Regions from separate parts of the Rhizobium sp. NLR16a genome, predicted to be linked through region 2. Evidence: predicted binding sites of a transcription regulator. Region 2 holds the regulator's gene; each other region holds the start of a gene.

Region 1 (4,959 bases), 490 kb from region 2:
GCGTGCGCGACATAAGACCGATGACCCGCATCAACATTTCCGTCGTGGTCGGTGAAGGCGAGCGGCAGGAGAGCGGTTCCTACGGCAGCGGCGGGCGCATCGGCTTCGGCGATTTCATTGCCGAGGGCAGCTGGCAGTACGGCGCCGACGAGGCGCTGCGCCAGGCGCTCGTCAATCTGGAAGCGATCGACGCGCCCGCCGGCACGATGGATGTCGTTCTCGGCTCCGGCTGGCCGGGCGTCATGCTGCACGAGGCGGTCGGCCACGGGCTGGAAGGGGATTTCAACCGCAAGAAGACCTCGGCCTTTTCAGGGCTTCTCGGCCAGATCGTTGCCGCGCCCGGCGTCACCGTCGTCGACGACGGCACGATCGACAACCGCCGCGGCTCGATCACCATCGACGACGAGGGTACACCGTCGGGCTACAACGTGCTGATCGAGAACGGCAAGCTCGTCGGCTATATGCAGGACCGGCAGAACGCCCGGCTGATGGGCATGGCGCCCACCGGCAACGGCCGCCGCCAGGGCTATGCCCACGTGCCGATGCCGCGCATGACCAACACCTATATGCTCGGCGGCGACAAGACTCCGGAAGAAATCATCGCCTCGGTGAAGAAGGGCGTCTATGCCGTCTCCTTTGGCGGCGGCCAGGTCGACATCACCTCCGGCAAATTCGTCTTCGGTTGCACCGAGGCCTATCTGATCGAAAACGGCAAGATCGGCGCGCCGATCAAGGGGGCGATGCTGATCGGCAACGGCCCGGATGCGATGAAGCGGGTGTCAATGATCGGCAACGACATGAAGCTCGATACCGGCATCGGCAATTGCGGCAAGGCCGGCCAATGGGTTCCGGTCGGCGTCGGCCAGCCGCATCTGCGCATGGATCAGGTCACCGTCGGCGGCACCCAGGCCTGAGGCGGGAGGATCTGATGGGAGAGATCGAAATCAGAGCCTTTGCCGAAGGCGATGCCGATGACGTGCTGTCGGTGATCCTGCCGATCCAGCGCGAGGAGTTCGGCATCGATATCACTGCCGATGCGCAGCCCGATCTCCGGGTCATCCCGGATTTCTACCAGTCCGGCAAAGGTCAGTTCTGGGTCGCCGTCAAGGACGGCGCCATCGTCGGCACCCTTGGGCTGAAGGACATCGGCAACAATCAGGCGGCGCTGCGCAAGATGTTCGTCGCCGCCGAGGTGCGCGGCCGCGAGCACGGCGTGGCGGCGCGGCTTCTCGAGCGCCTGTTCGACCACGCCAGAGATGCCGGCCTCACCGACATCTTCCTCGGCACGACGGACAAGTTCGTCGCCGCCCAGCGCTTCTACGAAAAGAACGGCTTTACCGAAATCGCCAAGAGCGCCCTGCCCCGCTCCTTCCCGCTGATGGCGGTGGACAGCAAGTTTTACCGGTACAAGGTCGGCTGACCGCCGATGGCGGAAAGGGTTCAGCTGTCGGCAACGGCCATGTCCCTGTCGCGGCACAACTGTCATAAATCTGTCACAAACCGAAATTCGGCCCTATCTCTTCAACGGGATAGGGTTTAGGACGGCTCGTCGTCATAGCGCAGACCAGGATTGCGAGGTGTTCATGCTGGGTTGGTTTCGAAAGTTGATGCCGCGCGAAGACCGGTTCTTCGTCCTTTTCGAACAACATTCCAGAACGATCGTCGACGCCGCACAGGCTCTGGACAGGTTGCTGTCGGGAATGGAGATCGAGCATCAATGCGAAACGATCGTGCGGTTGGAAGATCAGGCCGACGATATAACGCGCGAAGTCATGCTGGCCGTCCGGCGGAGTTTCATCACACCTTTCGATCGTGGCGACATCAAGGATCTCATCCAATCCATGGATGATGCGATCGACATGATGCACAAAACCGTCAAAACCATCCGGCTCTTCGAGCAGACCAGCTTCGATCCACGGATGCAGGAAATGGGCAAGACCGTTGTGGAAGCTGCCAATCTCATTGCCGAGGCCATTCCCTTGCTTGATCGCATCAGCGCCAATGCGCCGCGGCTTTCTGCCATCGTCGAGCAGGTCACGCAGGTGGAAGGGCGCTCCGACGAGTTGCACGAGCAGGGGCTCAAGGATCTGTTTCGCCGGCACGGCGCCGGCAATGCGATGGCCTATATGATCGGCAGCGAGATCTACGGCGAGCTGGAGAAGGTGGTCGACCGTTTCGAGGACGTCGCCAACGAGATCAGCGGCATCGTGATCGAGAATGTCTGATGGAAGCCGCCCTCGCTCTTCCGCTTCTTGTCGGCCTGATCGGCGTCGCACTGCTGTTCGATTTTCTCAATGGTCTGCATGATGCGGCCAACTCGATCGCGACAATCGTCTCGACACGGGTCCTGAGGCCGCAATATGCGGTCTTCTGGGCGGCATTCTTCAATTTCATCGCCTTCCTGTTCTTCGGCCTGCATGTGGCCGAGACGCTCGGGACCGGCATCATCGACCCGGCGATCGTCACGCCGCAGGTGATTTTCGCGGCCCTGATCGGCGCCATCGTCTGGAATGTCGTGACCTGGGTCTTCGGCATTCCCTCCAGTTCATCCCATGCTCTGGTCGGCGGGCTGGTCGGTGCGGGCCTTGCCAAAACGGGGTTGAGCTCGATCGTCTGGAGCGGTCTTCTCAAGACCGTCTCCGCCATCGTCATGTCGCCGATGATCGGTTTTCTCCTGGCATTGTTCCTCATCCTGGCGGTGACCTGGACATTCATCCGGCAGACGCCTTTTGCCGTCGACCGATCCTTCCGTTTCCTGCAATTCGTGTCGGCGTCGCTCTATTCGCTCGGCCACGGCGGCAATGACGCCCAGAAGACCATGGGCATCATTGCCGTGCTTCTCTATTCGCAGGGTTACCTCGGCGGCAGCTTCCACGTGCCGCTCTGGGTGGTGATTTCATGCCAGGCAGCGATGGCGCTCGGCACCTTGTTCGGCGGCTGGCGCATCGTCCATACGATGGGCTCGAAGATCACCAGGCTCAATCCGATGCAGGGATTCTGCGCCGAAACGGGCGGCGCCTTGACGCTGTTCGGCGCCACCTGGCTCGGTATCCCCGTCTCGACCACCCATACCATTACCGGCGCCATCATCGGCGTCGGCGCCGCCCGGCGCGTGTCCGCCGTCAGGTGGGGGCTAGCCGGCAACATCGTCATCGCATGGATCATCACCCTGCCGGCAGCGGCAATGATTTCGGCAGTTTCGTTCTGGCTGGTGACCGGCTTGAGCAAAATCTTCTGATGTCGCTCCCGATTTCTTACCAGCTCGGCTGAAACCGCCACTTCCGTTCGATCGCGGCGGCGAGGTCGATGTCGTTACGGCGAGCAAACAGCATGAGGTGACCAAGCAGGTCGGCCGTCTCGTCGGCGAGCTCGCGCCTGATGTCCTCAGGGGAGCGGCCCTTGGCACGGCCGCGGCCGGTCAGGCGGTTCCATGCCTGGGTCAGTTCACCCATCTCCTCCTGCAGCTTCAACAGAAACCAGTCGGCGTCGCGCTCGATGCCGCTCTCGGCGACATGGGCGGAGGAAGCGGCTTCGAACTGGTCGGCAAGACGGCGCAGCATCAATGTTCTCCTTTTGTTTATGGAGGAGACGCTGATTCCCGCTGCTTGTCCAGAGCGCACTGCCTCAGTGGGGCGTTGCGATCAGCCGCGGTCCGGGAGCAGCATGCAGTCATAGGAGCGCTGCTTCAGCGCATCGCAGGCTGAGGCGGCGTCCTCCCTGCTGGCGAAGCCGACGAAGCGGGCGCGATAGATCCTATTGGCCCCCTGCCCGACCGCTTCGGTATAGGGCGAGGCGGAAACGAGCGGCGCGCCGCCTTCCGACTGCGCCTGGGCAAGAAGCGCCCGCGCCGCATCGGCGCTCGGGGCGGCCGAGATCTGGATCTGCCAGTCGCCGTCGGCCTTTTTCGCCGCGGTCTTCGATGTCTTGCCGGCGTTCAGGATTTCGTCCATCGCGACCGGGCGCTCCAGCGGCACGACGGCGTCATCGGCATAGGCCAGGCTCTTTGCCGTGAGATCGTCGGCCGGACGCGGCGCGTTCGCCGGCACCGGAACGTCGGAAGAATCGGCGGCGGAAGCCACTTCGACCGGCTCCCTGGCGCCGACGCTCGCCACCAGCCTTGCGCCGCCTGACGACGAAGCGCGGCCGAGATAGCGGTCGAGCAGCGCTTCCATCCTGGCGTCGCGGCTGCGGGCGGTGCGGCCGCCGAGCACCACGCCGACGACGCGGCGGTTGCCGTCTCTGACGGCGCTGACGAGGTTGAAGCCGGAGGCGTTGGTATAACCGGTCTTGATGCCATCCATGCCCTGGTAGCGGTACATGAGATTGTTGTGGCCGCGCACGGTCTTGCCGCGGAAACTGAAGCTTGCCATCGAGAACAGGCGGTATTCGTTGGGGTAATTCTTCATCAGCGCCACGGCGAGCGTCGACATGTCGCGCGCCGTCGTCACCTGGCGGCTGTTCGGCAGGCCCGATGCGTTGACGAAGACGGTCCGGCTCATGCCGAGCTGGCGGGCCTTGGCCGTCATCATCCGGGCAAAGCCGCTCTCCGAGCCGCCGAGCGTCTCGCCGATCGCGGCAGCGGCGTCATTGGCGGATTTGACGATCATGCCGTAGACCGCCTCGCGCACCGTGATGGTGCCGCCCGCCTTGACGCCGAGCTTGGTCGGCGGCCGCGCGGCAGCGTATCTCGACATTTTGATCGGCGTATCCCAGGCGATCTTGCCGCGTTTCAGCGCCTCGAAGGTGAGATAGAGCGTCATCATCTTCGTCAGCGAGGCCGGATGGTTGAGCGTGTCGGCGTTTTCGGACGCCAGTACCTTGCCGGTGCGGGCATCAAGGATCAGCGAGGCGCTGCCGGCAAGAGCCGCAAGCGGCGCCGAAACGGCAAGCGTCACGGTCAAAACAGCCGCCAAAAGCTTTCTCATGGAGTTCCCCCTGATGCGCTGGCTCTCGATCGGG
Region 2 (4,959 bases):
CAAGTCGACCTTCCTGCGAAGCCTCAACCGCATGAACGACACGATCGAAGGCTGCCGCGTCACCGGCAAGATCACGCTCGACAGCGACGACATCTATGATCCGGATATCGACGTGGTCGAACTTCGCGCCCGCGTCGGCATGGTTTTCCAGAAGCCGAACCCGTTCCCGAAGTCGATCTACGAAAACGTCTCCTACGGCCCGCGCATCCACGGTCTCGCCAAGTCGAAGGCCGATCTCGACCAGATCGTCGAGAGCAGCCTGCAGCGCGCCGGCCTGTGGAACGAGGTCAAGGACCGCGTGCACGAATCCGGCACCGGCCTCTCCGGCGGTCAGCAGCAGCGCCTGTGCATTGCCCGCGCCGTCGCCGTCAGCCCGGAGGTCATCCTGATGGACGAACCCTGCTCGGCCCTTGATCCGATTGCCACCGCCAAGGTCGAGGAGCTGATCCACGAGTTGCGCGAGAACTACACGATCGTCATCGTCACCCACTCCATGCAGCAGGCCGCGCGTGTTTCGCAGCGCACCGCCATGTTCCACCTCGGCAACCTCGTCGAGGAGAACGACACCGACAAGATGTTCACCAACCCCGACGATCCGCGCACCCAGGATTACATCATGGGTCGCTTCGGCTGATCCCGGCGACACGAAGCTTTCCGTTATTCGAGGACAAAGCCCATGGCATCGACACATATTTATTCCGCCTATGATGATGATCTGAAGTTCCTCTCCAGGCGGATTTCCGAAATGGGCGGCCTGGCCGAACAGATGGTCGCGGAATCCGTCCGGGCGCTGGTCAACGGCGATACGGCGCTGGCGCAGAAGGTCATTTCCGATGATGTGATCCTCGATCACACCGAACGCGAGATTGGCGACAAGGCGATCGTCACCATCGCCCGCCGTCAGCCGATGGCCGCGGACCTGCGCGAGATCATGGGTTCGATCCGCATCGCCGCCGATCTCGAACGCGTCGGCGACCTCGGCAAGAACACCGCCAAGCGCGTCATCGCCGTGCAGAGCACAGGCGTGCCGCGCAAGCTCGCCCGCGGCCTCGAGCACCTCTCCGAGCTGGCGCTCGTCCAGCTCAAGGAAGTGCTCGACGTCTATACGACACGCGCCGCCGACAAGGCGACCGCCATCCGCGAACGCGACAACGAGATCGACGCGATGTACACCTCGCTGTTCCGCGAGCTCTTGACCTACATGATGGAAGATCCGCGCAACATCACGAGCTGCACGCATCTGCTCTTTTGCGCCAAGAACATCGAGCGCATCGGCGACCATGCCACCAACATCGCCGAGACGATTTACTACATGGCGACGGGCGCCCAGCCGGAAGGCGATCGTCCGAAGGATGACAGTGCCAACACCGTCGGCGCCGCGACGGAATAATGGTTCCGAACGAGCCGCCCGGGTCAGCCGCCCGGACCAGTCACTTGCGTGCGCGCCCGTTCGGGGCGCGCAAAGAGGTCGCAGCCAATTTCTGAATTTGCGCAGGACGCCTGCTTAAATCGTCCCGGTTTAAGGCTTGTGCGCGAGGAGACGGACACGCATGATCCCGAGAGTGGCAGTTGTTGAAGACGAGGAAGCGCTGAGCGTGCTTCTTCGCTATAATCTTGAGGCGGAAGGCTTTGAGGTCGATACCATCCTGCGCGGCGACGAGGCCGAGATCAGGCTTCAGGAGCGCACGCCCGACCTTCTCATCCTCGACTGGATGCTGCCCGGCGTCTCCGGCATCGAACTCTGCCGGCGCCTGCGCATGCGGCCGGAAACCGAGCGGCTGCCGATCATCATGCTGACGGCGCGCGGCGAGGAGAGCGAGCGTGTGCGCGGACTGTCCACCGGCGCCGACGATTACGTCGTCAAGCCCTTCTCGACCCCCGAGCTCGTCGCCCGCGTCAAGGCGATGCTGCGTCGGGCCCGTCCCGAGGTGCTGTCCTCGGTGCTGAAATGCGGCGATATCGAGCTCGACCGCGAAACCCATCGTGTCCACCGCAAGAGCCGCGAAGTCCGCCTCGGCCCGACCGAATTCCGGCTGCTGGAATTCCTGATGTCGTCGCCGGGCCGGGTCTTTTCCCGTTCGCAGCTGCTGGACGGCGTCTGGGGCCACGACATCTATGTCGACGAACGCACCGTCGACGTCCATGTCGGCCGCCTGCGCAAGGCGCTGAATTTCTCCAACATGCAGGACGTCATCCGCACCGTCCGCGGCGCCGGTTATTCGATGGAGGCCTGAAGGCTGAGGGAGTGTGGGGTTGGCGTTCCCGCCAAACGCACGGCAGTACGGCTTGTGAGGCCCGCCTTGTCGTCCATCGTCGCCGCTGCGGAGCCAGCGTCGTTGCGCCGGCGAGGCTTATGCGTCTCGGCACCACCTTTCCATCGCGCCTGCAAAGCCGACTTGTCCCGGCGCCACCTCCTCCGTCAAGCCCTGGCATGACGGAGTGTGGGGGTTGCTAAACGCAAAGGTCACTTCCCACTCGAATAAGAAACGGCGGCCCGTTTTTTATGTCTGGCTATACCGGTCCGCTCAGCTGACCCGCGCCGCCGCCCGGCGGCGTTCGTTGATCGGCTGATAGGCAAGCTTCTGATGATAGCTGCAATAGGGCGAATTGTCCGGGGATTCGCAGCCGCAGAAATGGAAATCTTCCTTGAGCGGATCGCCGACCGGCCACTTGCAGGTGCGTTCGGTGAGCTCCGTCAGGCCGAGGCGGCGGGAAATCGGCACCACCACGTTGCCCTTCGGCACATATTCCATTTCCTCGACTGTATCGATCTCGATCTCTTCCTTCAGCAGGGTTGCGCCCTGCTGGCGGGTCACGGTGCGGGTGGCGATCCGGGAGGCGTAGTTCGGCGCGCGCGGCGCGGATGTCTGGCGCTTCGGCGTGCGCGCCGCGGTGGCCGTGCCGCCGGCCTTGGCGCGGCCGGGAAGGCTGAGCCTGTGCACCTTGCCGATAACGGCGTTTCGGCTGACCCCGCCAAGCTGCGCAGCAATCTGGCTGGCGCTCAGTCCTTCGGCCCAAAGCTTCTTGAGTTTCTCGACCCGCTCGTCTGTCCAGTTCATGCCCTGTCTCCACCTTTTGCGTTGGTGATGGCAGAATCCCTCACCGTTGTCCCGGAAGCCTCCGAAACAAGAAACGCTTGATCAATTTTGGTGACTAGTTCCGCCGCATGCAGTCTAGTAATTGAACTTTAACCTAGTGTGAGGCTGACTCCGTGACAAGAGTCGCGGGAATCCGGATGAATCGAATTTCAAGTTTTTCCCCAACTTGCTGCCTCTGCGTGTCATTTCTGCAATAATGCCTGTTGAAGGCCGAAAGTGCCCCTGTACAAGCTTGCGGCATACGCTAAGGCCGCAGTTTTGTTGACATTGCAGCGCGAAAAGGAAATAGTACCGCTCGCCGCCGAAAGGCGGCATTTTTGATTTTTCGGACCTGGTTTTGTTAGCCGGAATCCGCGCATGACAACATTGAACGGGAGACCCGCGATGGCTGAAGCCGCGCCGCTTTACGACACCTATTCTCGTGCCCCGCTGCGGTTCGAGCGAGGCGAGGGCGTATGGCTGATCGCCGAGAGCGGCGAGCGTTATCTCGATTTCGGCGCCGGGGTCGCCGTCACCTCCGTCGGCCACGGCAACCCGCATGTGGTCGCGGCGCTGAAGGAGCAGGCCGACAAGGTCTGGCACCTCTCCAATATCTATGAAATTCCCGGCCAGGAGCGCCTGGCCAAACGCCTGACCGACGCCACCTTCGCCGACAAGGTGTTCTTCACCAATTCGGGCGCCGAGGCGCTCGAATGCGCCATCAAGACGGCGCGCCGCTATCAGTTTTCCAAGGGCCATCCCGAGAGGTTCCATATCATCACCTTCGAAGGCGCTTTCCACGGCCGCACGCTGGCGACGATCGCCGCCGGCGGCCAGGAGAAATATCTCGAAGGTTTCGGCCCCAAGGCGCCGGGTTTCGATCAGGTGCCGTTCGGCGACATCGATGCCGTGCGTGCCGCCATTACCGATGCGACGGCCGCAATCCTGATCGAGCCGGTGCAGGGCGAGGGCGGCGTGCGTGCCGCCACCAGCGAATTCATGAAGGCGCTGCGCCGGATCTGCGACGAAAATGGCCTGCTGCTGATCCTCGACGAGGTGCAGACGGGCGTCGGCCGTACCGGCAAGCTGTTTGCCCATGAATGGTCCGGCATCACGCCTGATATCATGGCCGTCGCCAAGGGCATCGGCGGCGGTTTCCCGCTCGGCGCCTGCCTTGCAACCGCCGAGGCCGCTTCCGGCATGAAGGCCGGCACGCATGGTTCGACCTATGGCGGCAATCCGCTGGCCATGGCGGTCGGCAGCGCCGTGCTCGACGTCATCCTCGCCGATGGCTTCCTTGAGCATGTGCGCGACGTCGCGCTCGTCTTCCGCCAGGGACTGGCCTCGCTCAAGGATCGTTATCCCGATGTGATCGAGGATATCCGAGGCGAAGGGCTTCTTCTCGGCGTCAAGGCTGCGGTTCCCTCGGCCGAATTGCTGCAGGCGATCCGCGCCGCGCATCTGCTCGGCGTGCCGGCCGGCGACAACGTCATCCGCCTTCTTCCGCCGCTGGTGGTCACTGCCGAGGAAGCCCGCGAAGGGCTTGTGCGCCTCGAGCGCGCCGCCGAGAGCATCCGCGCCGCCAAGATCAAGAAGACGGCTTGAAGGGATCGCCGCCTTCGGGCGCACGACAGGTAAGAACATGGCTCCTAAACATTTCCTCGATCTTTCGGCCGTCACATCGGCCGACCTCAGAACCATCATGAACGACGCGCTCGCCCGCAAGCAGGCCTTCAAGGCCGGCAAGGGCGACAAGCCGCTCGCCGGCAAGATGCTGGCGATGATCTTCGAGAAGCCGTCGACGCGCACCCGCGTCTCTTTCGACGTGGGCATGCGCCAGCTCGGCGGCGAAACGCTGTTCCTCTCCGGCACCGAAATGCAG
Region 3 (4,959 bases), 710 kb from region 2:
GCGAAAGGCGACGAACTGATCGAGCAGATTGCCGCTGGCGCCGTGAATGAAGACGAGCGCCGGCAGGTCCGCATTTTGGGGACGCTCGACATGGACGGCGTTCATGCGGTAGCCGCCGACATCCGTCAATTCACCGATATTCGGATAGGTCCGTTCGAATTGCCGCGCCTTATAAGAAGAGTAACCGATGGCGGCGGCGAGCGGGGCAAGAAGGGCGGAAACTTCGGCAAGCATGATCTTAACGGCGACAGTCGATGGATTTTGCGAGGGGCGGCGGTCGCGTCAAATTGCCCTCGACAGGTTCTAAAATTGCGCGCTCCGGCCGAAGGTCAAGCTTGATCGGCCGGCTTCAGGTGCGATTGCCGGCGAGTTTTTCCGCAAGCATGTTGACCTGCTCCTGCGCAGTGCGATCGGCGGGATAGATATCGAGGAACCGTTCCCAGGCCTTCAGGGTCAATTGATCGTTGCCGGAATTGCTGAGGATCGCGGCCATGCCGGAGAGCGCGCCGAAATGGCGCGGCTCGATATCCAGCACATGCTCGATGTCGGACATCGACTTGCGGTAATTGCCCATGACGAAATTCAGCGTGGCGCGGCGATTCCAGCTCTCGGCATAATCGGGCTTGAGGGCAATCGCCTCGTCGAGGAAATCGAGAGCGGCGGGATTGCGCTTTTCCTCAATCGCCTTGTCGGCCCATTGCATCAGTAGGTTCACGGTCGCGCTGCCGGAATCATTCCATTCCAGACGAATTTCGTTGGCAATGCTGCTGGCCTTGTCAGGATCACGCTCGCGCTTCAGCTGGCTGAAGAGCTGGTCGAGACGCTGCTTCGGCGAACTATTGGCATCCCTCCGCTCGACAATGAAGTTGTTTTCCGCCGCGGTGGCCGGGAACGGGGAGGTGGAGAGGATGAAGGCGAGCGGCAGCACCGCTGACGTCAAAGCAAAAAAGCGCATGGCGGACATATTAGCCCGCCAGCGCCGAAGATCAAACAAATTAGACGTGATCACCGCAGCGACCCACCGGATGTCCGTCGGCGCAATCTGCGCGGCGCACAATCCGGATTCGCGCAATCAGCCCTGACGAGCCTTGTAGCGCGGGTTCAGCTTGTTGATGATGTAGATGCGGCCCTTGCGACGAACCAGACGGTTGTCACGGTGACGAGCCTTGAGCGACTTGAGCGAATTCTTGATCTTCATTTTTCTGATCCGCGATCTCTATGGGGGAATTCACATTCGCCCGTAACTTTAACAATCAAAAGCGCGCCGTCGGGGCGCGCTCTTTAGGTGGGGGTGCAGATACCTCGTCACCTCCAGCGTGTCAACCACGTGACGGTGTTTTTCCCAAGCCGCAGGACCGTTTCTCACCGCGAAACCGGCAATTTCGGCGCCAATGTCGTGACATGACCCATCTTGCGGCCGGGGCGCCACTCGCTCTTGCCATAGAGGTGAACCAGCGTGTCGGGACGTTGCAGCCAGTCGCGGACGGCAAGGATATCGTCACCGACCAAATTCTGCATGACGCAGTCGGAGTGGCGCTCGCCATTGCCGAGCGGCAGGCCGGCGACAGCGCGGATATGTTGCTCGAACTGGCTGACGACGCAGGCGGCTTCCGTCCAATGACCGGAATTGTGGACGCGCGGCGCCATCTCGTTGGCGATCAGGCCGCCATCGGCAAGCACGAAGAATTCGATGCCGATCACGCCGACATAGTTCAACGCGGCGAGAATCTTTTCGGCCGATCGACGAGCGGCCTCCGCTGTCGTCGCCGAGATTGCGGCCGGAACGGTCGAGGTATGGAGGATGCCGTTGCGGTGGACATTCTCGGCGGGATCGAAGCAGACGACCGTCCCATCCGCGGCACGCGCGGCGATGATCGAGACCTCGCGCTCGAAGGCGACGAAGCTTTCGAGGATGAGCGGCACGGCCCCGAGCGCGGCATAGGCACCGTCAGGATTGTCGGCGGGCGAGCGGAAAACCTTCTGCCCCTTGCCGTCATAACCGAGGCGGCGGGTCTTCAGCACGCCCTGGCCGTCGAAATCTTTCAGCGCGGTTTCGAGATCTGCCTGGCTGTCGACCGCATGAAAGCGAGCGGTTGAGATGCCGCAGCCGTTGAGGAAGCGTTTTTCGACGAGCCGATCCTGGGCGGCCTCAAGCGCCTTGGCAGGCGGATAGACGGCGATGCTTGCCGAGAGCGCTTCGGCGGCTGCGACGGGCACGTTTTCGAATTCGTAGGTGACGACGTCGCAGGCGTCTGCCAGTTCGGCCAGTGCCGCCGGATCGTCATAGGCGGCAACGATCTGCCGGTTCGCCAGTTGGGCGGCGGGGCAGTCGAGCTGCGGCTCGAGGATGACAGTGCGGAAATTCAATCTGGCGGCGGCGATGGCCAGCATGCGGCCGAGCTGGCCGCCGCCGACTATGCCGATTGTTCCTATGGTCATTGGTTGTCCATTGGATATTCGGCGACGGCAGCACTCTGGCGCTCGCGCCATTCGTCGAGCCTGTCGGCAATCTCTTCGTCGGAAAGGGCCAGCACGGCGGCGGCGAGAAGAGCGGCGTTGACCGCACCCGCCTTGCCTATGGCGAGGGTCCCAACCGGAATGCCGGCCGGCATCTGCACGATGGAAAGAAGGCTGTCCTGGCCGGACATGGTCTTCGACTGGACCGGCACGCCGAAGACCGGCAACGGCGTCATCGATGCGGTCATGCCCGGCAGATGCGCCGCACCGCCAGCACCGGCGATGATGACCTTGAAGCCTTCCGCACGGGCGCCCTTGGCGAAATTCATCATGCGCTCGGGCGTACGATGCGCTGAGATGATGCGCGCATCATAAGCGATTTCCAGCGCTTCCAGCGTGTCGGCCGCGTTCTTCATGGTCTCCCAATCGGATTGGCTGCCCATGATGATGGCGACGAGTGGTCTATCTGTCATCCTGCGGCGGTTCCTTTCAGGCAATGATGTCGGGAACGATCTGGTCTTCCAGCTTGGAGAGCTTGTCCTTGATGACGAGCTTTTTCTTCTTCATGCGCTGGATTCGCAGAGCGTCGCATCCGGTCTCGATCATGGCGTTGATCGCAGCGTCGAAATCCTCGTGCTCCTGGCGCAGACGCGCCACCATGAGCCTGATTTCCGCCTGTTCCTGATCGGCCATATGCATTCCCCGTTATCGTCCTCGGACCTTGTCCGATCTGCCGATGATTTCCGCAAGCTCCTATCACCAAATACGGGTAACGGCTAGTTAGTCGTGATCATGAATTTGCCATCGCATCTTCATCTTTTGGCCTTCGACAAGCCTTCAAAAATATGTCACAGTCCGCCCGTTGACACCTTGATCCCCGACGACGATGGTCGGGGAGGGTAAGAGGAAGGAAGGGTCAAATGACAGTTGAAGCTCATCTTGAATCACTCCAGAAAAAGCATGTTGCTCTCGAGGAGGAGTTGCATGCACTCAGAACAGCTCCTTCTATCTCCGATACAGAAATTGCCGAATGCAAGCGCCGCAAGCTGCGCATCAAGGACGAGATTCAGCGTCTCAAGTCATCCGTCCATTAATCTTCCCAAGGGTCGCCGGGCGATCATCTTGCGCAAGAGGTAAATCCATCCATTCCGCCTAAAATTTGCAAGAACCGGTGATCACACCAGAATTGCGCCAGCCCGATGCTTGTGACGTCGCGGCTGGCGCGTTTGCGTCTGCTTGCAGCAAAAGGGCGTTTTCATGATGCGTCAGGGGTGTGATCGGAGGCGCGGTCAGGCCCAGAACTGATCCAGCCACAGATTGAGCTTGTCAAAGCCGCGGTTGTTGACCGCGTAGATGCGTTTCGTACCTTCCGAGGTCACGGAGACAAGATTGCTGTCGAGCAGTGCCTTCAGGTGCTGCGAGACAGCGGGCCGACTGATCGGCAGGCCCTCGGCAAGCTCGTTGACCGTGCGCGGCGCGCGCCGCAATTCCTCCAGCAGAAAGCGCCGGTTCGGGTCGGCAATCGCAGAGAAGGGGTCCGTGTTCGACATGGCAGAAACGCTACGTCAAACCGGCCGTTGCAGCAAGGAAATTGTGCATTGCAGCGTACTGCCGCCCTTACCAGCCGAGGCCCTCGCGTATGATCAGAAAGGCCGCGATCAGCGCCATCGCATACATGAAAGGATAAAAGATCTGCGGCTTCATGCGGCGCACGCACCAGGCCCCGGCAAGGGTGGCGAGCGGCGCGAAAGGCAAGAGCGTGGCGGAGGTCGCAAGGTTCTGCGTGTCGAGCTGGCCGAGGGCAAAGTAGGGAATGAGCTTGATGGCGTTGAGGATTGCGAAGAAGCGCACGCTGGTGCCGGTATATTCGCGCGGCTCCAGTTTGAGCGGCAGGGCATAGATCTGAAACGGCGCGCCGCCGGCATGGGCGACGAAGCTGCCATATCCGGAAAACGTTCCCCAGAGGGCGGCAGCGACCGGCCGCTGTCCGTGCGGCGGGATCGTCTTGCTGGCGCCGGGGCCGAAATTGTTCCAGAAATAGCGCAGGCAGAAGAGGATCGTCACCGCGCCGATGACGACGCGCAGGACATTGCCGGGAACAAGCGCCGAGGTCGCCCAGCCGAGGGCAATGCCGAGAATTGCGCCCGGCAGCATGATCTTCAGCGTCGCCCAATCGCCATGCCTGCGCCAGATGACAAGCGAGATCATGTCCATGAAGACCAGGATCGGCAGCAGGATTGCCGCCGCCTCGAGCGGCGAGACGACCAGGGCGAGAAAGGGCAGGCCGATCAGCGACAAAGCGTCGCCCATGCCGCCTTTTGCGAGACCAACAAGCAGAACCGCGGGCACGGCGGCGTAGTAGAATGACAAGTCCTGCGGCATGCTTTCGACGTCCTCCTCTTGCAAGCCTCCTCTAACGGAACTACTCACACAAAACGAGTGCGGATCCGTCTTTTCGAGAAGGGAATTCGCAGGAAACGGAAAGACCTCATGACCGAACCC

Evidence for each region. The regulator PhoB, encoded in region 2, activates phosphate uptake and scavenging genes when phosphate is short. The targets are predictions, from matches to a motif close to TGTCATNNANCTGTCAT.
Region 1: J7U39_RS15185 (DUF47 family protein) is a predicted target of PhoB. The motif match lies at 1,481-1,497, and genes of this name have one in related genera.
Region 3: J7U39_RS01095 (DUF465 domain-containing protein) is a predicted target of PhoB. The motif match lies at 3,257-3,273, and genes of this name have one in related genera.

What each region holds. Positions count from the first base shown of each region.
Region 1 is NZ_CP072865.1:3,103,110-3,108,068, forward strand. Features, by position in the region: gene tldD (metalloprotease TldD) at 1-914, shown strand, start outside; gene J7U39_RS15180 (GNAT family N-acetyltransferase) at 929-1,420, shown strand; gene J7U39_RS15185 (DUF47 family protein) at 1,584-2,225, shown strand; gene J7U39_RS15190 (inorganic phosphate transporter) at 2,225-3,238, shown strand; gene J7U39_RS15195 (pyrophosphatase) at 3,255-3,560, opposite strand; gene J7U39_RS15200 (D-alanyl-D-alanine carboxypeptidase family protein) at 3,642-4,925, opposite strand.
Region 2 is NZ_CP072865.1:3,595,553-3,600,511, reverse strand. Features, by position in the region: gene pstB (phosphate ABC transporter ATP-binding protein PstB) at 1-634, shown strand, start outside; gene phoU (phosphate signaling complex protein PhoU) at 677-1,390, shown strand; gene phoB (phosphate regulon transcriptional regulator PhoB) at 1,551-2,234, shown strand; gene J7U39_RS17425 (GcrA family cell cycle regulator) at 2,526-3,059, opposite strand; gene J7U39_RS17420 (aspartate aminotransferase family protein) at 3,483-4,682, shown strand; gene argF (ornithine carbamoyltransferase) at 4,720-4,959, shown strand, end outside.
Region 3 is NZ_CP072865.1:243,473-248,431, forward strand. Features, by position in the region: gene J7U39_RS01070 (alpha/beta hydrolase) at 1-234, opposite strand, end outside; gene J7U39_RS01075 (hypothetical protein) at 350-964, opposite strand; gene ykgO (type B 50S ribosomal protein L36) at 1,073-1,198, opposite strand; gene J7U39_RS01085 (5-(carboxyamino)imidazole ribonucleotide synthase) at 1,363-2,439, opposite strand; gene purE (5-(carboxyamino)imidazole ribonucleotide mutase) at 2,436-2,930, opposite strand; gene J7U39_RS01095 (DUF465 domain-containing protein) at 2,947-3,150, opposite strand; gene J7U39_RS01100 (DUF465 domain-containing protein) at 3,378-3,551, shown strand; gene J7U39_RS01105 (metalloregulator ArsR/SmtB family transcription factor) at 3,747-4,007, opposite strand; gene J7U39_RS01110 (sulfite exporter TauE/SafE family protein) at 4,075-4,839, opposite strand; gene J7U39_RS01115 (thiamine phosphate synthase) at 4,948-4,959, shown strand, end outside.